DNA from 3 places in the Brevibacillus sp. 7WMA2 genome. Region 3 is predicted to be linked to each of the others. Evidence: riboswitches for the same ligand, from Rfam matches in the RefSeq annotation. Region 3 holds a riboswitch; each other region holds the start of a gene.

Region 1 (8,379 bases), 2.6 Mb from region 3:
AAACGAGCCATTACCTCCGGATGAAGCTTGATTGCGCATTCCGCGGCTGTTTGTGCATGAAATTCGGCTGGATAGGAGACTTTGAACAGCACATTCTCCATTACATAGGCATCCAAGGGTCGAGCTAGCTTTAACTCTTGTTTATTGAACAAAACATCCTGGAATCCCCAGCCTGGTGCAGTAAGAGCTGTTGGATATCCCATTTCTCCCTTTAAGGCCATCATAGCTAGCTGAACACCTCGGCTAGTTGCATCGCCAGCAGCCCAGGATTTACGTGATCCTGTATTCGGAGCATGCCTATATGTCCGTAAACTGCTATTATCAAGCCAAGCATTTGATAATGCGTTGTTTATTTCTTCCCGGGTTCCTCCTAGCATCTGTGCTACCACTGCTGTTGTTGCAATTTTAACAAACAATACATGATCAAGCCCGACTCGATTCAAGCTGTTTTCTAATGCCAGCACTCCCTGAATTTCATGTGCTTTAATCATCGACTCCAGCACTTGATGCATCGTTAATGGCTGTTTCCCCTCCGCGATACGTACACGGCTTATATAATCAGCAACAGCTAAAATTCCGCCCAGATTATCTGATGGATGTCCCCATTCTGCCGCCAGCCACGTGTCATTGTAATCTAGCCAACGAATGATACAACCAATATTAAAAGCGCCTCTCACTGGGTCAAGAACAAAGGATGTACCTGGCACCCTACATCCATTGGGAACAACTGTCCCCGGAACAATAGGTCCAAGCAGCTTCGTGCAATCAGGATAGCTTAATGCCAAAATTCCACATCCAAGTGTATCCAGCAGGACATATCTAGCAGTCTCAAATGCTTCCAAGCTCGTAATCCTCTTATGTAAAACATAATCTGTAATTTGCTCGATCAGCTCATCCGTTTTGTTTATCTCCATATTTTTTAACAAAGTATCCTTCCCTTTCTATTTAAAATTATTTATCATGGTACGTGATGTTGGTCAGAACATCATGTAGGCGTTGCTGGCTTCACATAAAATTCCCAATCCTACCTCAAAGAACATGCCGCTCGCCTACATATTTTACACGTGGCCGGAATAGACGATTTTGTGCGTGCTGTTCAAGAACATGTGCGCAAATTCCTGCTGTTCTCGCAGCGAAAAAGATAGGTGTATACAATGGAATAGGAATCCCAAGCATCCAATACACAGGCGCTGCATAGTAGTCCAAATTCGGGTAAAGTCCCTTTTCCCTCTCCATAATCCTCTCACCGGCTTCACACATGTGGTATAAAAGATCGTCTCCTTTTATATGACATAGCTGCTGTAAGGCTCCTTTCATCATTGTCGCTCTCGGGTCCATTTTTTTCATATAGACCCGGTGACCAAATCCCATTATCTTTTCTTTGTTGGACAGCTTGGTACACAGCATCTCCTCGAACTTGGAAATTGTCCCTGCCTTTAGCAATAAGTGCATAACAGCCTCATTTGCTCCCCCATGAAGACTACCCTTCAAGGAAGCAACCGCCCCCGTCAAAGCTCCGTACAAATCCGATTGCGTAGAAGCGATGACCCTTGCTGTAAACGTGGAATTCGGCATCTCATGCTCGCTGTACAAAAGCAGAGACAGATCAAATATTTTTTCCTCAATCGGCGATGGCTTTCTCCCGGTGACCATATAGAAGAAGTTAGCACTATACGGTAAATTTTTGTCCGGATGGATCGGCTCGGTTTTGGTCAGAATCCGATAACTATTAGCCACTATGCTAGGAACTTGACCTAATAACCGATAAGCCCGCTCCTTATTAACAAGCATGGAGCGATCGTCAATTCGATGATCATACCCTCCCAGAACGGAAATTCCTGTTCGCAGGCCATCCATAGCGTGTGTCTGCTCAGGCAACAGCTTTAAAACCTCAAACACCGCACTAGGCAATTCATCTCGCTCTAGCATGCTTCTTTCCAAAGAGTTTTTCTCTGCCTGATCGGGAAGCCGTCCCTCCAGTAAAAGATGAATAATATCGACATAGCTAACGGATTTAGAAAGCTCAATCAGATCGTAACCCCGAATCACGATTTCCTCTTGTATGGTATCAAGGTAGGAAATGCTTGTTTCTGTAGCCACCACACCGTCTAGCCCAGGAGAAAATTTTTCAAGCTCGTTCATTCTTCTTCCTCCATTCCAAATAACTGTTCTTTGGTTAGCTTGTAGGCTTTTTCAAGGTTGCGATAGTAATCTGTTTTGACTTCCTCTGTAACGTCTTGTCGCTTGATTTCATTCCCTAATAGACCATAGATGACTTCTAGCGAATTAGGACTTTCTATACTTAGATTGTTCATGATTGCTGTGTTGAAATAATTTCTAAAGTACCCTATTGTCCCAAACAAAAAATCCCTCCTAGACTTCAAAGCAGCGCAACACGCAAAAAAACAACTTCCTAAAAGAAAGTTGTTGTTAATGGGCGAAAGCGAAAAACTCAAATAAACATGTAAAAATCTTAAAATACCACATGTTTCATCGCTCGCACGTAACACCTCCTATCCTCGTAGGAACTGATGTGTGTGCTAAAACAGGCAGGTCTCCTGGCTCATGATCATCGCGATTCGAACCTTCCCATTTTCATTTGAATGAAAACAGTGGCATTTTTTCGAATAGCTCTCATTTACAGTTGCGGGACAGCGTCGGATTCTAACCGAACTTCCCTTTTAAGCAAATAACGAAGGTTATCTGCACCTGTTTCTACACATATTTGATTTTCAGCTTAAACATAACAAATAGTCTAAAAAATTACAATTATTAATTTTATATCTGTAGTGACTTTATTGCTTTGATATCATCATGTTGAACTTATTGTACATGTATATACGCTCTCTAAACAAAAAATAACCAATAGCGGCTTCATGTTCTGTTTAGCAATAAACGAATGAATGTAAAATCATAAGTCCTCATATCCTAAAAACAGGATAAAAACCCAATATATTGAACAAGAATATCCCGCTATCTTATAATCAAATGAAATACCATAATTAGGTAAATAAAGGAGGGTATTTCTTGAAGAGTAAACAACTATCGAAAAAGAAAATATGGTGGTATAGCATAAGTATCATTGTTGCTGCTATATTACTTCTCCTCATGTGGGCAGTAATTCGGAATTGGAACATTATTCACGTGCTGAATAAGGATAAGCTTAGCTATAATTTTCAGAGCATGGACAATATTTTTCCAAGTCGCGCTATAGAAGCATCGCAGCCTGTTTTCCATTTTGATACATTACAAAAAGAGTTGCCCCAAACTTATACATACAAAGATCAAACATTAGCTATTGAAGACTTTTTGCAACGAACAAAGACGAATGGATTACTAGTGCTCAAGGATGATAAGATCGTGAAGGAATTCTATCAAAATGGTATAAATGAACAAACAAGGTTTACTTCTTGGTCAGTGGCTAAGTCATTTATCTCTGCACTTGTTGGTATCGCTCTTGATGAAGGATTCATTAAAAATGTAAATGATCCGATCACCCACTATGTCCCAGAATTGAAGGGCAGCGGCTATGATGGTGTACCGATTAAGGATATTCTGCGAATGGCTTCTGGAGTTAGCTTTGATGAAGACTATGACGCCACCTTCTCAGATATAAACATGATGATGTATAAGACATTTCTATTCGATAAATCGATTAATGATTATGCCCTGGGGCTACAATCTCAGCGGCCATCCGGAACCTTTCAGCATTATATCAGCATTGATACACAGGTTCTCGGCATGCTGATCAGTAAGGTTACGGGCAATCCTCCGTCCCAATATTTACAGGAGAAAATTTGGGGGCCTCTTGGAATGGAATCTAATGCTTACTGGAGTACCGATCGCCTTGGCACAGAGCTATCCTTTATGGGTCTAAACGCAACCATTAGGGATTATGCTAAGTTTGGAAGCTTATATCTTCATGAAGGAGTTTGGAACGGAAAACAAATCATTTCAAAAAAGTGGGTGCAAGAGTCCACACAGATAGAAAAGCCTCAGCCTAATCACGACCCTAAGGGAGTGTTAGGCTACCAATACCAATGGTGGGAGGCTGATCCCGCAGATGGTTCCTACAGCGCAATTGGAGTCTATGGACAATTCATCTATGTTAATCCAAAGGCCAACGTAGTAATCGTCAAAACCAGCGCTGACCCTGATTACGGTAGAGCTGATTATCATGATGAAAATTTTGCTGTGTTTCAATCGATCGCGAATCATTTTAGTAAATAAACTTCATTTGCTTCCGCATACTGACGGCACGATTCTCAGCTAGCTGATTTCTTTACTACCCAATCTCTAGCTACTAGCAAATGTGGTTGAACAGAGATCCCCGACTATGAGTAAGACACTCTTTTCTCTTAGATGCGAAAAGAGTGTCTTTGTCTTACCTACCAGCTATTTCGTTTCACGATGAAGAGTATATTTTTTTAGACGAGGGGAATATTTCTTTAGCTCTAGGCGTTCGGGATTATTTCTTTTATTTTTTGTTGTAATGTAGGTACGATCTCCAGATTCTGTGCATTGCAGGATAACTGTTACTCTCATTGGTTAAATCCTCCTGATCATTTCTATTTATTCATCCTGGCTACTAAGTGTCTCGACAATAACATCACTTGTTGGCAATGGATCTTTCAACGTATTCCAGTCTGCATGCAGCTCTTCATTTGTTAAAAGGCAAGCATCTAAAGACCGGATGATATTGCCTTGATCCAGATTAAATCCAATACATACAAGCTCATTGATACGATCTCCGAATTGAGGGTCCCATTCTTCAGCCCATTCAGGGTCTTCCGCCAGTATCTGCTGCTTCTCTTCTTCGGGTAAAGCCGACACCCAATAGCCCGCTGACTCCAATTGAATCGATGGACCTGCCTGACTAATCGTCAAAGCTATGTCATTACGGGTAGCAACCCATAGGAAACCCTTTGCTCTCACTACATCTTCAGGCCAATCCTGAAGCCTTTTATATAATCTCTCAGGGTGAAACGGAATTCTTCGGCGATAGACAAAAGAGGAGATTCCGTATTCTTCCGTCTCTGGCGTATGGCTTGGCTTTTGTAATTCTTGTAACCATCCAGCCGATTGGCTTGCTTTTTCAAAATCGAACAGCCCTGTATGAAGAATTTCTTTAGGATCGACCTTGCCATAGGAGCTTCGAATGAATTTTGCCGTTGGCTGAAGCTTACGAAGAATTTGCTCCAAATGCTGTACATCCTGTTCTTTAACCATGTCACATTTATTTACGATTAAAACATCACAAAACTCAATTTGGTCAATTAGCAATTCGACGATTTCACGCGTGTCTGTTTCATCCACTGCATGGCCGCGCTCCAATAAGCTTTCTCCTGAGGAAAAATCATGCCAAAAACGGTTCGCGTCCACTACCGTCACCATTGTATCCAGCCGGCACATACGCGAAAGATCTATCCCCATTTCTTCGTCTACATACGTGAAGGTTTGCGCTACTGGCAACGGCTCTCCTATTCCGGTGGATTCAATCAGGATGTAATCATAGCGATCCTCATTGACTAGCCGTTCGACCTCCACTAATAAATCTTCACGTAGCGTACAGCAAATACAACCGTTCGACAGCTCCACAACCTTCTCGTCTATTCTAGAAATCCCACCGCCATTCCTTATCAGATTGGAATCGATATTCACCTCGCTTAGATCGTTTACAATGACCGCTACACGAAGGCCCTCTCGATTGTGTAAAACATGATTCAAAATAGAAGTCTTACCCGCTCCAAGATATCCGCTTAATACAGTAACCGGAACCTGCTTTTCACCCATATGTAAGTACCCTTCTTTCGTACAGGTATAGAAGATAATAGATAGCATGCTAGAATCAAATCGTAATGATTACGATTTAACCAATATACTACTGCACTCACAGCAACAAGTCAATACAAATAATAATCATTACGATTTACAAACGATAGATTTGTTATAAAAACTAGCCAATCGCGTAAAGCAAAAGACTTCCAGACTAACGGAAAAAGCCTGTAACAACAAGTTTTTTGCTGTTACAGGCTTCCAAAGAATAGCGCTACATTTCGATATCGTTATTCAACAGATAAGATAGAATCTTTCTACATAGTCAGGCTCGCAGAAGTAGCTTTACTTACCTTAATCAAATCAGCGGGATTAAGAAAGATCTGCAAACCCCTTTTACCAGCACTAATACTAATTAGCTGGAGACTGAGAGCTGACTCGTCAATAAATAGTGGGTAATTTTTTTTGGTGCCTAGAGGTGAACACCCGCCCCGTATGTATCCCGTTAACTCTAGTACTTCTTTCATTGGCACCATTTCTACCTTCTTATTCTTACTAACGGCAGCCAGTAATTTTAAGTGAAGCTCCTTATGGGCAGGAATACAAGCCATGATAACCCCGGTCTTATCACCACGAAGTACCAGAGTTTTAAAAACCTGCTCTACTTGTAAATCAACCTGCTGAGCTACATGTTTCGCGTTTAAATGCTCCTCATCCCATTCGTACTCATGCACCGTATAGGGAACCTTATGTTTATCTAGCAAACGACAAGCATTTGTTTTATTGCTCATATCATTACACTTCCTTATAAGGGTTACCCTTATTATAACGCATGTAAGAATTTCCTTTATTCGATTTGCCTCTTTAGTTAATAGGTCTCTTTGTAAAAAGTAGTCAATAGCCCTACTGTTTGTCCCCTATACGCTTTCTATCTATCATTTTCTTGCTATCAAAACCCATTGTAATCCCATCGCAATCACTAAAATACCACCTGTAAGATAAGGTAACATCACCGGGGTCATTCCTTGTTCTAGCAATATTCCATTTGTCATGGTCCCAATGGAACCAGCAAGATAATTAATAGAGCTTAACAGGGCAATGGAAATAGTAGCATGCTCTGGACTGATTTCTACTAGTGTTTTTTGCTGGGTTGCTAAGGCCGCCCAGCCACTAGCCCCCCACAGCATCAAGACGATAGCAAGTATGGCTGACAGGGAATGAATGCTGCCCATTATGATAAAAGATACTAGCATCACGATTAATAAGTACATTAATATAACTCTGGGTTTCTTATAAAAATCCATAAGATAACCAATGATAAAGCTCCCAGCAATGCCACCGATCCCCCACATCCAAATAAACACAATCGATTGCTCAAATCCATATGCCCTAATAATAAGATCTAGGTACGTATATAAGCCTAAACTGCAAAAGCTAAGGAGCACCGTTATCATCATAACAAGCTTTATATCTTTATTTTTAAACATACGCACTCGTTCTCTGAGTGTCGGCAAACTATTTGATTGTACCTCTGGGAACTTCCACCATACAGCTACGATTCCTAATACACCAATCCATACAATAAACCACATAGTCATCCGCCATTCAAAGATAGCGGAAATATAAATCCCCAAAGGTACGCCTATTACCGTTCCCGCACTCATGCCTAGCAAGATTGTACTTAACGCCCTCCCCCTTTGCTTTTCCTCAACTAAGGAAACGGATGCTGATGAGGCTAATGGCGAGTATAGCCCTGCCCCTATCCCCGCTAGTCCTCTTGAAATCAATAAAAGGATAAACTGATGCGTAACCGCAGTAATAAAATTAGCAAGTGTGAATATTGATAAAGCCGTTACTAATGTATATTTCGCATTTGTTTTGCTCATGAAGGTTGCAAATACAGGAGCTGCAATCACATAGCATAAGGTAAATACGCTAACAGTTTGTCCTGCGACCCCAATAGATACACGAAAGTCTTCAGCGATACTAGGTAAAATTCCAGCCATAACATAAGCATCCACACCTAGTGCGAACATACCCAACAGCAATAAATATATCCTTCTCAATGGTAATCACCCTTTTTCTTTGATGTCCAATTCTTATCCTATCGGGTATAGTCATATTAGTGAAATTAATAATATGCATAGAAGGTATGAGGATAACTTATGACGATAGCTAGATATGAGGTATTACAAAAGGTTGTTGAGCTAGGGAATTTTACACGAGCTGCTGAACAGCTTAACATGACTCAATCAGCAGTCAGCCATGCTATTGCGAGTTTAGAAAAAGAGTTTGGCTATCCTTTGCTACACCGAAATAAGCAAGCAGAAATTAGCCGGACTGCATTTGCTGATCGAATCCTGCCGCATATACAGCAGATTCTCAAGAGCGAGGCTATTATTAAGCAGGAATTATCGATTCAAAATAATCAACTCGAAGGCACTCTAAAAATCGGGGCCTTTACAAGCGCGGCATCACAGATCTTACCCGCCATGCTGGCCAATTTAAAAAAGACCTATCCTTGTGTAAAAGTCATTTTATTTGAGGGCACATATGGGGAAATCATGGAGTGGATTGTAAACGGAACCGTAGATATTGGCTTTA
Region 2 (8,379 bases), 350 kb from region 3:
GAAGGTGTATAGTGCCGAAAACCTTTTTCAACAGGTATGGGGCGAGGCATACTTTGAGGGAGGGAATACCGTCATGGTCCATATTCGTACCTTACGGAAAAAACTTGGAGAAGATAAAAATCGAAACAAACTAATAAAAACCGTCTGGGGAGTAGGGTATTCGTTCAATGGATAAAATGATACGAAGCTTTCGTTCTAAAATGATTCTGTTATTGGGTCTTAGTATGCTCTTGTCTGGTACGATTACCTACATACTCTATAAAGCTCTTCAGCTTTATTATCGTTTTCAGGTCAAGTTCGAAAACCCACTAACTACGATTCGCTATTTCATCAGAGATATAGGGGATATCAATTTTTTTCTGCTTATTTTTATCCCTCTTGCTATTCTGTTTTTCTTTCTTTTGACCAAGCCTTATGCCACTTACTTTCAACAGATATCCAATGGCATTCATCATCTTGCCAATGGTAATTTCACAAATAGGGTTCATATTCCTTCGAATGATGAGTTTGGAGATATTGCAAAAGATATTAATTTGGCGAGTGAGAAGTTGCAAAAAGCGGTCGAAAGAGGAGATTTCGCAGAAAATAGCAAGGACCAGTTAGTATTGAATTTAGCCCATGATTTGCGCACTCCGCTGACTTCTGTTATAGGGTATTTAGATTTCATTCTACAAGACGATCATTTGACCCCAGAACAAGTCAGACATTATATGGCCGTTGCTTTTACCAAGTCTCAACGTTTAGAAAAGCTGATCGATGAATTATTTGAAATCGCGAGAATGAATTATGGAATGCTTCCCATTGAGAAGAAGCCAATCGATTTAAGTGAACTTCTCGTGCAATTAAAAGAAGAACTATACCCAGCCTTTGAGAAAAACCAGCTGGAAGCTAGACTGAACGTAACGCCGCAGCTAAATATTTGGGGAGATGGGGAACTGCTTGCGCGGGTGTTTGAAAATCTCTTGACCAATGCCATTCGTTATGGAAATGATGGTCAGTTTGTAGATATTAGTTGTTATCTGGATGTCGAGGATGTGGTAGTAGAGATAGTCAATTATGGAAATTGCATTCCTTCAGAAGAGCTGCCGCACATCTTTGAAATGTTCTACACAGGTGACCAGGCACGAACCCATCAGGGAGGAAGTACAGGTCTGGGGTTATTCATTGCGAAGAATCTTGTAGAGCAGCATCATGGTGTTATTTCTGTGGAGAGTAATGTGATCCAAACATGTTTTAAAGTGCGTTTACCGCAGAATTTTCATCAAAAGACCCAAGATTTTAAAGACTAACCGAATAAATTAAGAATTATTTTAGATTTACCCTGCTTATTTTTTAAACAGTTGTCCCTATCCTATAGGATGAAAGGGGAAGCTGTGTATGAAAAAGTGGGGTTTTTTCGTTATTATCATCGTTTTGTTGCTAGGATATAAAACGATCTTTCAGGATACGGATTATACAAAAAGGATAGTATCAATTGTGAAAAATATGAGGTCGATTCATATCTTCTTGCCGAAACGGTAAAGGCAAAGAACCGTCCGATTGGGAACATTCGAACGGTCGCTTTCCTAATAACGAAGTGTTACATGTCATAGCTGATAGCATCAGTTTTAACATTCTTGTCAGCTTTTCCCGCCTTGTTAGCAATCGCTTCAAAGGTAATGATTTTCGTTGTGTTGGTTGGATATGCCTGGAACTGATAATCAGCTGAAATGATAATCTGCTGAAATCCAATTTTTTCAAGAATCATTCTAAATTCCTCTACGCCGTACCAACGTAGGGGAAAACGTTCTAGCTCAGTTTCTACTAGAGTTCCATTACGCCACTTTTCATATCGACCGTAAGAAATACTATATTGATTAATATAATCTACCTCAACCAAAGTATCTTGATATGTGATCACATCAGCGTTATCACATGTCCATGTTCTTGTTGAGATCGTTCCAAAGCTGAACTCTGTTTGTAAAAAAAGATCAATGATTAATTTTCCGCCGTTTTCCAGACTGTGATAAAAGTTTTGTAAGGCTTTGATGGATGCTTCTCTCTCATGAATCAATAAAAATGTTCCAGCGGGTATAATAATGGCCTGATACAGGGTAGGTGATGCATAAGTTTCCATCGTTGCTTCAAACAGGGTTGGAGATAGTCCCTTTTTTTGGCAGTTATTCTGACAGATTCGAAGCATTTCTGGGGAGCTATCATATCCTTCTACCTGTAAACCACTTTCCAAGAGTGGAATAAGTATACGACCTGTACCTACAGCAGGTTCAAGGATTTTTCCTTTATGTAGGAGTAATCTTTGTTTATAAAATTCTACATCACCAAAGGAATGACCAATTGGTTTATCCAAATCATATACTTCTGAAGATAAACGGTTATAAAAGCCAAGCATACTAATACCTCCTCATTTTATCAGAAAATTATAACATTATATGAACTAAATCAAAAGTCCGCCTGCAACATGGATTTTCATGTACAAACGGACTTTTGATTTTCAGAGGATAGCTAGTAATGAATACTTAGCTTTCTTTGGTAAACGTAAAATTACGCGCTATATATAAAATCGGTGTAGAAGCAGCCGAAACTACGAATTTAATCAGATAGGTTGTGAGTAAAATGTCAAACCAAGTATCCATAGGTAGTTCCCCTAAAAAAGCAATGGTGCAGAAGAGTACGGTATCAACTAATTGGCTAATTAAAGTGCTTCCGTTATTTCGAATCCATAATTGATTTGGTTTCGGACATATCTTCTTTAAGAAAGTATAGATACGGACATCTAAAAACTGACTAATAAAATATGACGTTAAACTAGCAATTACCAGTCTAGGCATAATGCCAAAAATCATGGCTAAGGCATCCTGCTTCGCCAGCCCATCTGGATGAGGTACAAATCTAAGGGCCATCTGCATGATAATGGTTGTGGCAATTAGCGTGAAGAAGCCAAACCAGACAGCTTTTTTCGCTTGCTCTTGCCCATATTTTTCATTGAGCAGGTCACTGCATAGATAGATAGTTGCATACATCGTATTTCCAAGCGTCATGGCAAAACCAAACAGCTCAACGATTTTCACTACTTGAATGTTGGCCAGCACGGTAGCAAATCCAATCCAAGCATATAAGCCTACTTTGCCAAAAAAACGATAGCATAATAAGAATAAGACAAAATTGACTAGCACAAAGCCAATCCCAAACCATAAATTAAACATGTATCCTCCTAGTTTTGATAACGCGGGAGATCTCGAACCGCGAAGAGTGTATGAAGTTGTTACAAGGACTCATTGTAACAAGCTTCACCCAGTGGTTCAATGCTTTTTTCCACATCAGTAGTTATTCTTTGATGGAGGAGTATCATTTAACCAGCAATCAAAAAATTTTTTAGAAAAAACAAACCAAGTAAAAAGAATTCTCTTTCTCCCAATGCAAAGAAGAGCAGCAAATAGCTGCCCTATATGGAATATGTTTAAAGAATCAGATTTAAAATCTCATCGACCCACTCCAAATTCTCAGCTTGTAACCAGATGGAGGGCTGCATATCTTCCGCTCGATACCAAGATCAATGTCAGAGTACAGATCGGTATTTTGGTTGCCAATTGACCCTCTATAAAACACGGACAAAATATTCGAATCCTTCAACAAATCCTGTTCTATTCTGTCCATAATAGTTTGCCGGTGCATGGTAAGCAGTAAGTCTCTTTGTTTATGCTTTGTTTTTAATCCCGCACATCATAAAATCAATCCTTTGTTTTTGTCCTTCTATATATAGTTCTGCTTACTTATATGGATATCTTTTTGTTTTTACCTATAAAATTTTCTTTTTGATAGATAAAGCTCATCAGGGACGCTTGCCGACAGGCTCTTTACAAAACAACCAATGCCGGCCCATAGCGTGTTCAAGCTGAATCTCGATCTCAAAGAAACGGGATAAAAGCTCTGGACCAAGCATGTCTTGTGTCTGACCAGAATCAAAAATGCTCCCATTCTTGAGTAAGAGCGTATGAGTAAAACAAGGCAAAATTTCTTCTATATGATGGGTGACGTAGATAATGGTGGGAGAATTAGGCTGTTTCGCTATTGTTTCAATGTACAGTAATAATTGTTCACGTGCTATAAAATCAAGACCCGTTGTAGGCTCATCTAAAATCAACAATCGTGGGGATGCCATTAGGGTACGGGCTAATAAAATACGCTGACGTTCGCCTTGTGACAAAACCTGATAGGGACGATGCTCTAAATGAGTACAACCAAATTGTTCTAATAGAGCTTTTGCCTGCTCTATCTCTTCTTGAAGCTTTGGCTCGTAAAGGCTTAAAGAAGCGTGTTTACCAGATAATACAATCTCTAGCGCGGTATCGCCGCCTCGAAGCTGTTGTTGCAGAGAACTACTGACAAGGCCGATTTCTTTGCGTAACTGTCGCAAGTCATAGGTACCGAACTTTTTCCCAAGAACCTCAATTTCTCCAGAAGTAGGCCATATATAGCCGTTTAGAAGCTGGAGGATGGTTGATTTACCTGATCCATTTAGACCGAGTAGACACCAATGCTCTTGAGAATGAATGTTCCAGCTTACCTTGTTTAAAGTAAGAATTGGTTCAGTATGCACGAGTAGGTTCTCTCCTTTTTCGTCTTTTTAATCATTGTACTAATTTTCTGTCTTATATATCAATCTAGAAATGAAGGGATTAAGAAGGAAATATCGTTTCATTAAACTTTTTCCCAAGAACAATTACAAATGAATAATACGAACAAAAAATAAATATTAGATAAAAATGTTCGGATTGTTTCTTGATTATTTAAAAAGGAATGTTATAATCAATAAGGCTTGTAATTTCCTAACATTTTCAAGGGGGCAACATCTATGAATTATGATGTTATCATTGTCGGAGCTGGTCCAGCAGGAATTTTTACGGCATATGAATTGATCCATAAAAAACCTGATTTACAGATCCTGTTGATTGAAAAAGGACATAATATTTACTCGCGTCGCTGTCCCATCCTTGAGAAAAAAATTAGTAAATGTCCGCCTCCAGCAGGTCGAAAGGATTTTAGTGGTTGCTTGCCAGCCTGCTCAATTACCAACGGATTTGGTGGAGCAGGAGCTTATTCAGATGGAAAATTTAACATCACGACAGAATTCGGTGGCTGGATGACCGATTATTTAGCACCTTCTGAAGTGCTTGAGCTGATTAAATATGTTGATGATATTAATTTAAAACACGGAGCAACTCCCAATATAACCGATCCAACCACGGAGGCTGTCCGTGATATAGAACGTAAGGGGCAAGCAGTTGGACTGAAACTACTGCGTGCAAATGTCCGTCATTTAGGTACGGAACAAAACTTGGAGATTTTGAAGAGTATCTGCGAAGAGCTAGAATCAAAAATTACAATGCTTTTTAAGCAGGAAGTGGAAGATATCATTGTTGAGCAAACGGAAAGTGGTAAAGAAATTCGCGGAATTACCTGTAAAAAGGGTCAGGAGTACCGAGCGAACAAAATCGTTATTGCTCCTGGCCGAGACGGCTCGCAATGGTTCGGTGAGATTTTGAAAAAACAGGGCCTACGATTAAGTAACAATCAAGTAGATGTGGGGGTTCGTGTAGAAACAACCAATGTAGTCATGGAAGAAATCAATAAGCATCTATATGAAGGGAAGTTCTTGTTCAAATCTTCTACGGATCAAATTGTACGAAGCTTTTGTTCTAACCCAAGCGGTCATGTTGTTGTAGAAAATCACAGCGGTGTGATGGCGGCTAACGGGCATGCATACAAGGATGAGAAGCTGGGGTCCCCTAACACGAACTTTGCTCTGCTTGTGTCTCATGTCTTTACAGAACCATTTGATAAGCCAAACGAATACGCGAAAGAGGTGTCAAGGCGAGCGAATGATCTTTCTAACGGCTCCGTGATTGTACAGCGCTTTGGCGATATAAAACGTGGGCGGCGTTCGACAGAAAAACGACTGAAAGAGGGATTTATTGAGCCAACGTTAAAAGAAGCCGTACCAGGTGATCTCGGCCTAGTATTACCATATAATACAATGAAAAGCTTAATTGAAATGGTAGAGGCACTCGATCATGTTACGCCGGGTATTGCAAGTGAACACACGCTGTTTTATGGAGTAGAAGCGAAATTCTATTCAGCACGTCCATATTTGAATCCGCACTTTGAAACAGAAATTAGTGGTTTATATGCAGGCGGCGATGGAGCAGGTTTAACGCGAGGACTTGCGCAAGCAGGAGCATGCGGCGTTCATATTGCTCGGGGAATTTTACGTCACCTGTCTTAAAATATGGAAGAATACAACTATATTTTGTCACAACAGCATGATTGTCAAGTCCATTTCTTGTGCTATAATATTTTCAAATGGGTCACATCTCATTCATGTAAATAATAATAGTTTTAGGTAATGGAAGTTTGGTGCAAATCCAACGCGGTCCCGCCACTGTGATAGACTGTTTTCCGGTCTTAAGTCAGGTCTTTTACCTAAAAACTACTGAAAGGCTAACCATTTCGAGGCGAAAGTGGTTAGTCCAAGTCTAGTGATGTTCCCGCCTCACTAGATTTTTTTATGGAGAAAGGAGCGGAAATGGTAAGAAGAGTTTGTCAAATCGCCTTACTTATTGCACTTGCGCTGGTAAGTGTAGTGGGTTGTTCAAATAATGAAGTAGCGCAAAACACATCAGCAGAAGAAAAGGTTGAAAACAAGATCGTTGTGGAAGTTTCAAGCGATCAGGGCAAAACCAAAATTGCTGAAAAAACAATTCAATTCAAAGGGGATCAAACCTTGTATGAGTTGATGAAAACCAATTTTAAAGTGGAAGACGATAATGGATTTATCACGTCAATTGAGGATGTGAAGCAAAATCCAGCAGAGAAAAAGTATTGGTTATACGAAGTGAACGGAGCACCAGCGGTTACAGGAGCCAAGGATCTTAAAGTCAAAGATGGCGATGTCATTAAGTGGGATTTACATGCCTCCTAACCATCAAATACACAAAGCATCCCTATCTAGTGTAAGAGGCATAACGTTGCTAGCTATCTTAGCTGCCTTGTCTGTTGCTGGTCGGATTGCACTGTCGTCCATACCTAACGTACAGCCCGTGACAACATTTGTCATTCTTATGACAATTCTGATGGGACTTCGATATGGTTTGTTGCTTGCGATAATTGTGATGATTTTGTCAAATATGGTCCTAGGGATCGGGATTTGGATTATCCCGCAGATCATTGCATACTGTATAATTGTCGTAGTAACCGGTATATTTATACGTCCTGTGTTTCCAAAGCTTTCCTTGTTCGTGATGGCCATATACGCCGGATTTACAGGAATGCTTTACGGGTTTGTTAACTCTCTTTGTCAGGTACCGCTTTATGATTCAACTTATTTTCTTGCTTATTATCTAGCAGGAGTCCCCTATGATACGATGCATGCAATTGGGAATTTCGTTTTTTATTTCGTACTCACACCTCTTTTACTTCCTTTGTTGCACAAATTGATAAATCAACATTTTGCTAAGTCTTGACAACTGAACAGGCACAATGCAGTGCTTGCCGAATCATATCAAACCTTTGATGCAAAAGGTTTTTATACACAAAGACGTGTATAGTGTTTTTAAAAATAACAATCAATACATAGTTGACTATATGGTAAATATAGTAGTACAGTATTGGTAGAAAACAGAATACAGGTTACACAAAGACGTGTTACTTATGTAGATAGCAAAGAGGCTTTTAAAGGGTATGCTCCCTTCTAAAAAGCCTCTTTTTTTATTCCAAATGGAGGTGTCAGCATGGATAAGGTTAGTTTTAAAACAGATATTTACATGGGACAAGGCGCACTACATCGCCTGCAGGATCTGAAAGAAAAACGAATTTTTATTGTCACAGACCCTTTTATGGTTCAATCGGGAATGATTCAGCATGTCATTGACCAGATTGACGCGAGTAATAAGCACTTGGTTTTTAGTGATATCGTTCCAGACCCGCCAATCGAGGTTGTTGTAAGTGGAATGAAAGCCCTTAGTGAGTTTGAAACGGATACGATTGTTGCACTAGGAGGAGGCTCAGCTATCGATGCAGCGAAAGCAATGAAATATTTTGCGAAACAAGTGTCGAATCAAAAAGACCTTCCTTTCATTGCCATTCCGACAACAAGTGGAACAGGATCAGAGGTAACCGCATTTTCTGTTATTAGTGATCAGCAAAAAAATATTAAGTACCCTCTAGTGTCGAATGATATGACGCCAGAAGAAGCTATTTTAGACCCAGAGCTAGTAAAAAGCGTCCCTGATTTTATTACAGCCGATACGGGAATGGATGTTTTGACGCATGCTATCGAGGCGTTTGTGTCTACAAAAGCAAATGATATTTCTGATGCTCTTG
Region 3 (8,379 bases):
TCAATCACATTAAACATGTTCATGTCATATGCTTCTTTGTAGTAGAAGAAATTGTCATCATCTAAGAACGGCATCGGATAAATCGTTTTGGAATCACCATATTCGCGTTCCTCGATACGCTGTGTAATAGGTGCAATAGATGCCGTAGAGGACTGTAGATAAGAGATCGAGCCCGTTGGAGCAATTGCCAAACGATAGGCATGGTAAAGTCCGTGGGTTTGTACCTCATCCTGCAAGCGAGCCCAATCTTCCTTCGTAGGAATATGGTGACCTTCGAACAATTGCTGAACCTTTTCGGTTTTTGGTGAATAATCGTGCTGCTGATAACGTTCGAAATAGCTACCGGATGCATATTCACTGTGCTCGAAATCTTGGAAAGTAATTCCTCGCTCTTTTGCAATTAGCATAGAACGTTCTAATGAATAAAAATTTAAGATCATAAAGAATGTACGCGAGAAGTCAATCGCTTCTTTTGACTCATAAGGAATCTTATTTTTAGCCAAGTATCCGTGTAGATTCATAGCTCCCAAGCCAACAGAATGAAGCTCTCGGTTTGCCTTTGCCACAGATGGAACGATCGAAATATTTGTACGGTCACTCACCTCTGTCAGAGCATCCATTGCTAGATGAATCGTGTCTCGCATTCTCTTATTCGCCATTACATTTACAATGTTAAGCGAGCCAAGGTTGCACGAGATATCGCGGTTAATAACATCCTCCACCCCATAATCATTAATGGTGGAAACTTCACTAAGCTGAGCGATTTCACTGCACAGATTAGAAAATTTAACTCGGCCAATCTCTTTTAATGCGTGATATTCATTAACATTATCAACATACATAATATATGGGTAACCAGATTCCATCTGGATTTGAGCTAATTTCATGATCAGATCACGTGCGCCGATTTTTTTCTTACGTACACGCGGGTTATTGACCAGCTCGTCGTACATGCTGGTGATGTCCATATCGTCTAAGTGCTGCCCGTACTCTTTGAACACAGTATGAGGATAGAATAAGTACATGTCTTTATCTTTTTCTACTAGCTCAAAGAATTTATTAGGTGTAACAACGCCAAGTGATAAGGTTTTAATTCTGATTTTCTCATCGCTGTTTATTTTTTTGGTATCTAAAAATTCTTGAATGTCGGCATGGAAAATATTGAGATAAACAACCCCACTACCATCGCGTTGACCAAGCTGATTTGCATATGAGAACGCATCCTCAAACAGCTTCATTACAGGAAGAACCCCACTTGCTTTACCATCTAGTCCTTTGATTTGCTCGCCAGCGGCACGGATTTTGCTCAGGTTCAAGCTTACACCGCCGCCAATTTTGCTTAGTTGCAAAGCGGAATTAATAGAGAACCCAATCGAATTCATTGAATCATCTACCTCAAGCAAGAAACAGCTAACTAGCTCCCCGCGACGTTTTTTACCTGCATTCAAGAAGGTAGGAGTAGCAGGCTGATATTCTTGTGAGATTAACAGGTCTGCATATTGCAATGCTTTTTCGCTATCCCCTTTTGCTAGGAACAAGGAAACTACAGCAATTCGATCCTCGTAACGTTCAAGGAATTTGCTTCCATCGTTCGTTTTCATCGCATAATTATTATAAAACTTGAATGCACTCATGAAGGATGGGAAGCGGAATTTTTTATCATATACATAGCGATAGACCCGTTCGATATCGGCAAATTCATAGCCTTCAAACACTTCAGCTTCATAGTAGTCATTTTCAATTAAGTAGTTAATCTTCTCACGTAAGTTATGGAAAAAGACCGTATTCTGATTTACGAAATCAACGAAATAGCTCTTCGCTGCCTCTAAATCTTTATGAAACTGAAATTTCCCGTCTTTCTTCACCATAATTTCGTTGTTCAACGTGATCCATTGTGGTAGTTGCGTGGACAAAGTGAAATACCTCCTGCTTAAAAGTTTCTACATCTCGTTTGGTACCGCTCAATTCAAATTTCATGACCAATGGTACATTGTATTGTTCGGCTATCTGGTCAGCTGCAAGTCCGTAGCGAGTCCCCCAATTCATGTTCCCGCTAGTTGCAACTCCCTTCATCCATTGAGAGTGTTGCGTTAGAAATTGTCGTGTCGTTTCAGGAACTTGTCCAAATCCCGTTGTATATGTAATCAGAATGAAAGGTTCGTTTATGACGATATCATCGGAAATTTGTATACAGCGAAAATCTAGTTTTTGGACAAAGCGTTTCACATTTCCTGTTTTGGAATCATATACGATCAGCATCGATACACCCCCCTTTCATGTATAAAGGACATAAGATGGTAGCCAAGCTGACTGCTGATAAATGCCGCTTTTTGCCAACATAAAAAGCTCATCCCTTCATGGGTGAGCTTTAAAACGGCACAACAAAGAAAAAATAGCAAAGCAAATAGCCGCTACTATTTAATCCCCGTACCGTTTCAACTTCCCACTCCCCGAAGATGCGAAACTAAGAGAATGGGCAGGTCTACTGACTTGTGTTTCACTTTACTTTGAGCCCTTCCCATATAAGTCGCCTGAGACATGCTTATACAGTGGTTTTGCTCATTTCATCCACACTTACAGTTGCGGGGACAGCTCTGGAATTTCACCAGATTCCCTATTAAGTCGCAAAATGACACCTAATTCTCGGCGGTAAAGTAACTTTTTATCAGTATGTAGTATATAACATTCATATGAGACACTAAATGTAGTCTTGTCACCTAGCATACAATGTTTCTATCAAAAGAGCAAGATACAAAATGCCTACGAGTTAAAAATACAACTCGACTCATAAATAGACAGAAAAACAAGCTAGATTTCATGCAAAACTGCCTCTTTTATATGTTTTTCCTGCTCATAATTACACTCCTATTCTTGTATAACAGAGCATCAGCTTAGACTGTTACCGCATTCCTAGTAACGTAACTATTACTGGGAAACTCATAACTAGACCTCGACAACCAGGCGTAGCGGCTAACACAATTAACCATATTTAGCTTGTTTCATAAGAACGAATGTTCTATACTTAAGTAAGCTATCTACATCCCTTACAGATATATCATTGTACCAGTATAAAGTCATTTTGATAACATGTTTATATGTATTTATTTTAATAGACGAAGTTGAGCAAAGGATGGTGGTCATTCTCATGTCTATTACAAAACAACGGGATTCCTTGCAACTCCTTGAGAAAATCCCTTCTTTTCCTTGGTTTGTTGAAAAATATGTGGATCACAAAAGATCAAAGCGCGCTTCGGTCTCCACTTTACTCGGCTACCTACGTGATTTTGAGTTCTTTTTTCGTTGGCTAATGGCAGAGGGACTTTCCACCGCCCAGGAAATGAGCGAAATTACACTCGATGAATTAGGGGGACTACGTAAAGAAACCGTCGAAGCCTATCTTCTCTACTTACAGGACTCTCACTTATTTGAGCGTTCGCTGCTATTAACAAAACCCACTAAAAGTGCAAAAAAGGAATACAGTGATTTGACAATATCTCGCAAGCTTTCAAGTTTAAAATCCCTGTTTTACTATTTATCTGCCCTCTCAGAGGATGAACACGGCGAATCTTACTTGAAGCGAAACGTCATGGCAAAAATTGAGTTACATGTAGAAGAGGTTACACCGCTTGCTCGTGCAAACGCTATCCGCTCTAAGATTTTAATAGATGACCAAATCCAAAAGTTTGTCGATTTTGTATATCATGGCTACTTAGATTTTTGTGATACCAAGAAAAAGCTACATTTTCACTATCGAAATCGGGATCGCGATGTAGCCATTATCGCACTAATCCTTTCTGGCGGATTCCGTGTCTCTGAAATTGTTAATTTGAACCTTCAAAATGTGGTCTTGGAAAAAAATCAGGTCTTAATGATTCGAAAAGGCAAAAAAGAGGATGCTCCATTCTTCAGTGATTGGGGTAAGGAATATTTGCTTCGTTATTTGAATACACGCCAAAAGTATCAGCCGCCTGCTCATGAGGACGCTTTATTTCTCACGGTATCGCCTACGAATCCAATCGGACACCGCATCGATCTACGTTCCGTTCAAAAATTAGTAAAAAAATATGGAAGTGCATTCGGAATGCCAGACATCTCTGTACATAAATTACGTCACAGCTTTGCTACCCAATTTTTGCGCTTAAACCCTGATCCTCATCAGCTTCAAGCTCAATTAGGACATTCCAAAATAGATACGACGATGCAATACGCCCATGTACTCGATGATGCGTTGAGTCAAGCAGTCAATCGAACAACCAGTAAATTGTAAGGAAACGCCCTTCTTCGTTACATGGAAATACCTACAACATCAAAGCTACACCCAATCTTATTCGTTACACGATCCTCCCGTTATGCTAAGACATACAAAAAAACAGGCAGCATCCTTCTCATTGAAAGATAGCTGCCTACTCCTATTTACGTACTATGCTGGGTTCAATCTATTCTTCCCCTTGCATGGCGTACCACGTTTCATAGAGCTGTTTGATCTCTTGTTCTTGTGCTTCTAGTTGATTCTGGTAGTGAACTAACTGAACATAGTCATCCTTAGCTTGCTCCATTTCTCGCTGCCACTCCATACATTGCTCCTCTTTTCGAGCGATCTCTGCTTCCAATTGCTGAAGCTTATATGCATTCACTTTAGAAACTTTCGCTTTAGGGAGAGAATTGCATTGTACCAACTTCTCATTCTCTGTTTGATTTGTTTGAAGTACCATATCTACCGTTTCAGTCTGGTCACATCGTCCCTTTTGTTCCCGATCAGTATGACTCTGCGTTTTGTCTTGTATCCCTTTTACAATCCTGTCTTTTTGCTTATCCACTCCTATTGTATGATTGTGAACGAATTGGTGCTTTCTGCGCTTTTCTCTCGCTTCCTCATAAGTTCCTTCATAATGGATTAGACGCTGATTATCAATCCAGCAGACGCCATCTACCATTTTTTGCAAGAAATACCGATCATGAGATACGACGAGAAGTGAACCTTGATAATGAAGCAGGGCCGCCTCTACTGTTTCTCTCGCTTCAATATCTAAATGGTTTGTAGGCTCATCTAGTATAAATAAATTGATGTCTTGATGCATTAACTGTGCCAGCCTTAGTCGCATCCTCTCCCCACCACTGAGCTGACCCACTTTTTTAAAAACTTGCTCTCCATAAAACAAAAAACCTGCCAGAATATGCCGTGCTTGTGCTTCTGTTACAATGGCGATCTCTCGAAACGCATCAATCACACGCCGATTGGGATCTCCTTCTAAAGCCTGTTGTGATAAATAACCGATCTTTACTTGGCTTCCAAGTGCTATCGTACCTGCATCCGGTTCTAGCTCCCCTAAAATCATTTTAAGGAGCGTAGATTTTCCGCTGCCATTGGAACCAAGCAAAGCTTTCCGCTCCCCATATCGCAAAGTAAAATCCGCTTCTTGTAAGAGACACACATTCCCAAAGGATTTCGTCACATCATTCATTCTTATTACGTCTTGACCGCTTCTATCTGCCCTGCGAAAAAACAAATCCATTTTGTCAGCTTCAAGACGCGGACGTTCGATTTTTTCCATACGTTCCAAAGCCTTCTCCATACTTTTGGCTCGGCGATGAAAGGAATCATTGGGAGGATTCGCTTGGTTTCCCCATTCTCTTAGCCGCTTAATTGCTTCTTTCATTTTCTTGATTTTCTTTTGCTGTTCTTGATAATCCGCGAATTGCCGTAGGAGACGCTCCTCCTTTTCCTGTACATATTGACTATAATTCCCTTGATATGTTTGCAACTCTCCACTATCCACTTCCCATATACTTTTGGCCACTGCATCCAAGAAATAACGATCATGAGAAATGAGTAAAATAGTCCCAGGATATTCACGTAAGAATTGCTCTAACCATTCCATTGATTCTACATCCAAATGGTTCGTAGGTTCATCTAGAAGGAGAACATCACTTTTTTCGCATAACATTTTTGCCAAGCCAATCTTGGTTTTTTCTCCCCCACTAAGCAAAGAAAAAGGAGTCTCAAGTAGCGACGAGGACAATCGCAGACCATCTACTACCTTTTGAATCCTCGCTTCCACCATATAACCGTCTAATTGCTCAAAGCTATCCTGCAATTGTTGATAACGAAATAATAACTTTTCCTGTTCCTCAGTTGATAATTTTTGATATTCATCGATATTCGACATAAGCTCTTGGCACGCTTGTATAGATATTTCTATTTCCTGCACCTTAGCAAAGGCACTTTCAATAACATGACGCCCCGTCCACTCCAGCGGATACACAGGTTGTTGTGGTAAATAGGCAAATGTAGCATCCTTCGCTCGAAAAACAGTTCCTGAATCTGGAGAATCCAAGCCTAGTAATAAGTTGCAAAGTGTGCTTTTTCCAGCACCATTTGGGCCTACAATCCCTATTCTTGACATACGGTTCACTTCGCAAGTAATCTCGGTTATTACCATAGTAGCTCCGAATGATTTTGAAAGAGAGTTAGCAGCAAGAACGATCATGATCTCATTTCCTCCTTGGAAATCAGTCCCTCTCATGCGTTACACAAGCGATAGCATACCCCATGAATCATTTCATGCCATTTGGCCCCTACACATTTTTTTGAAAACACAAAAAGCCACAGGCACCTACCACCTGCAGCATCGTTTTTCCTTCTACTAAATCCAATCAGGATTATGAAAAAGTGAAAGAGAGGTTATGTATGCATGGTACGCGTTAAAGGAAACTGTTCGGTTTTATTAGTAGATTGAAAAATGGACAGACTTCTCCCGTTGTTAACGAAATCATGTGTTTGACTGGACATTTCTACCACAAACCACGCTTGAACAGCTCCTGACATGTACCTGCACCTCCTTTAGTAAACTTTTCCATAGTATAACGAACGTTTTATCACTTGTAAAGCTGATTTTCGATGACTTACCTGCTGCTTGATATCATTCTTTCATTGATTATAGCTTCTCGCCGTTTTGTTCTGCTAGTCTCTGTAGGATTCTTCTTTTCTTGTAGAGCATCTGCCCCGTCATTGCTATGTCCGCAATCTGTGTACGATTCGTAAATGCACCAAAAAACATGCCTACGATCGGGATTAGCTGAAATAGCTTCTTCCACGCCATACTATCCATGTATGTCAAGCTCACCTCACGCCAGCCTTGTAGCTGAGCAATGATTTCTTGATGTTTTTCTCCCTCATCAAAGGCGGATAGCTCTGCTAAAATAGCCTTTTTGCCAACAACATCTGCCGAGGTAAATTGCAAACATTTGATGATAAAAATACGCTCCACCTTATCATGCGGATCAAAACCATATGTAAGTGCCATCTCCTGCAATACTTTTAAGGAGAGCCCTATGATAACTGGTATATCTATCGCAAGTGTAAACATACCGCCAAAGCCTGTGGTAGCCCCTTGAAGCATTGCAACATTCGTACGCGATTCCGCTAATTGAAGCGCTACCTGATCCATCTCCTGCAACGATCTCATTTGCACTTGTTCAAGTGTATGTGGTGGGTTGCTAAAACGGCTCCAAACATCTTGATTCCTGATTAGATATTTCCCGCCTGTCTGGATATAGGCCCCCAATTCGTTTAACAAATCACCCACCTTTTCTTTTAAAGACTTCGGGACAGCTCGATCTAAGTATACAAACGGAAGGCGACCTATTTTTTCCCAGAACCATAGATCTTTCTGCTCTTGTTCCCATATCTCAATGCTCCGAAACTGCTGTTGCAATTCCTCTACGCTTTCCATGAATTATGCCCCTTTCACCACTACACCTCTTGTCTCGCATTCATGATTAGGTAGCTAATCGACAAACCGCCTCGTACAGATACTCTACGCCAATACAAATATCTGAAGCATGGGACCACTCGTCAGGATGATGACTAATCCCATCCTTACAACGAACAAATAGCATCCCCATTTGCGTTACCTCAGACAAAATCATCGCATCATGACCTGCCCCACTATGCATCAGCGGCAATTCGTTCTGTCTTCTCAGGCCGATTTGACGAAACATCTGTACAAGTTCAGTCGCAGCATCTGCCTTTTTGATCGCCAGCGTATTCTCTAGCTGATACGTTAGCCCGCGTCGCAAGGATATTTCTGAGAGAAGGGCATCTATATCTGTTAAGATCTGCAACAACCGTGTTTCATCTATATCTCGAATATCAACTGTAAATGAAACAGAACCCGGAATAACATTGCAAGCACCAGGTTCTACCTCAAAAGTACCCACAGTACCCACCGTAGGCTTGCTACGATCAGAGCCACATATTTTTTCTATTCCTAAAATGGCTTCGGCCGCTGCCATGATCGGGTCGTTGCGCATGCTCATCGGTACTGTACCTGCATGACCTGACTTCCCTATTAATTTGATGGTCAATAATTTCACACC

Evidence for each region. A riboswitch is a leader RNA that binds a small molecule or an ion and turns the genes downstream of it on or off. The one in region 3 is predicted to bind cobalamin.
Region 1: linked by a shared signal. The riboswitch ahead of GOP56_RS17325 (hypothetical protein) and the one ahead of nrdI (class Ib ribonucleoside-diphosphate reductase assembly flavoprotein NrdI) in region 3 are both predicted to bind cobalamin.
Region 2: linked by a shared signal. The riboswitch ahead of GOP56_RS05975 (DUF4430 domain-containing protein) and the one ahead of nrdI (class Ib ribonucleoside-diphosphate reductase assembly flavoprotein NrdI) in region 3 are both predicted to bind cobalamin.

The regions. Positions count from the first base shown of each region.
Region 1 covers NZ_CP048799.1:4,061,476-4,069,854, reverse strand. The annotation lists gene prpD (2-methylcitrate dehydratase) at 1-914, opposite strand, end outside; gene mmgD (citrate synthase) at 1,030-2,142, opposite strand; gene GOP56_RS17325 (hypothetical protein) at 2,139-2,363, opposite strand; cobalamin riboswitch at 2,531-2,728, opposite strand; gene GOP56_RS17320 (serine hydrolase domain-containing protein) at 3,028-4,230, shown strand; gene rpmG (50S ribosomal protein L33) at 4,396-4,545, opposite strand; gene GOP56_RS17310 (GTP-binding protein) at 4,573-5,793, opposite strand; gene ybaK (Cys-tRNA(Pro) deacylase) at 6,093-6,566, opposite strand; gene GOP56_RS17300 (MFS transporter) at 6,711-7,841, opposite strand; gene GOP56_RS17295 (LysR family transcriptional regulator) at 7,941-8,379, shown strand, end outside.
Region 2 covers NZ_CP048799.1:1,658,237-1,666,615, reverse strand. The annotation lists gene GOP56_RS06010 (response regulator transcription factor) at 1-175, shown strand, start outside; gene GOP56_RS06005 (sensor histidine kinase) at 168-1,289, shown strand; gene GOP56_RS06000 (hypothetical protein) at 1,378-1,521, shown strand; gene GOP56_RS05995 (class I SAM-dependent methyltransferase) at 1,580-2,389, opposite strand; gene GOP56_RS05990 (queuosine precursor transporter) at 2,517-3,203, opposite strand; gene GOP56_RS05985 (ABC transporter ATP-binding protein) at 3,830-4,597, opposite strand; gene GOP56_RS05980 (NAD(P)/FAD-dependent oxidoreductase) at 4,853-6,283, shown strand; adenosylcobalamin (AdoCbl) riboswitch at 6,380-6,532, shown strand; gene GOP56_RS05975 (DUF4430 domain-containing protein) at 6,584-6,979, shown strand; gene GOP56_RS05970 (ECF transporter S component) at 7,026-7,520, shown strand; gene GOP56_RS05965 (1-propanol dehydrogenase PduQ) at 7,788-8,379, shown strand, end outside.
Region 3 covers NZ_CP048799.1:1,311,075-1,319,453, forward strand. The annotation lists gene nrdE (class 1b ribonucleoside-diphosphate reductase subunit alpha) at 1-1,868, opposite strand, end outside; gene nrdI (class Ib ribonucleoside-diphosphate reductase assembly flavoprotein NrdI) at 1,834-2,259, opposite strand; cobalamin riboswitch at 2,458-2,655, opposite strand; gene xerS (tyrosine recombinase XerS) at 3,146-4,267, shown strand; gene abc-f (ribosomal protection-like ABC-F family protein) at 4,437-6,488, opposite strand; gene GOP56_RS23295 (hypothetical protein) at 6,683-6,826, opposite strand; gene GOP56_RS04995 (EcsC family protein) at 6,936-7,733, opposite strand; gene GOP56_RS05000 (M20 family metallo-hydrolase) at 7,780-8,379, opposite strand, start outside.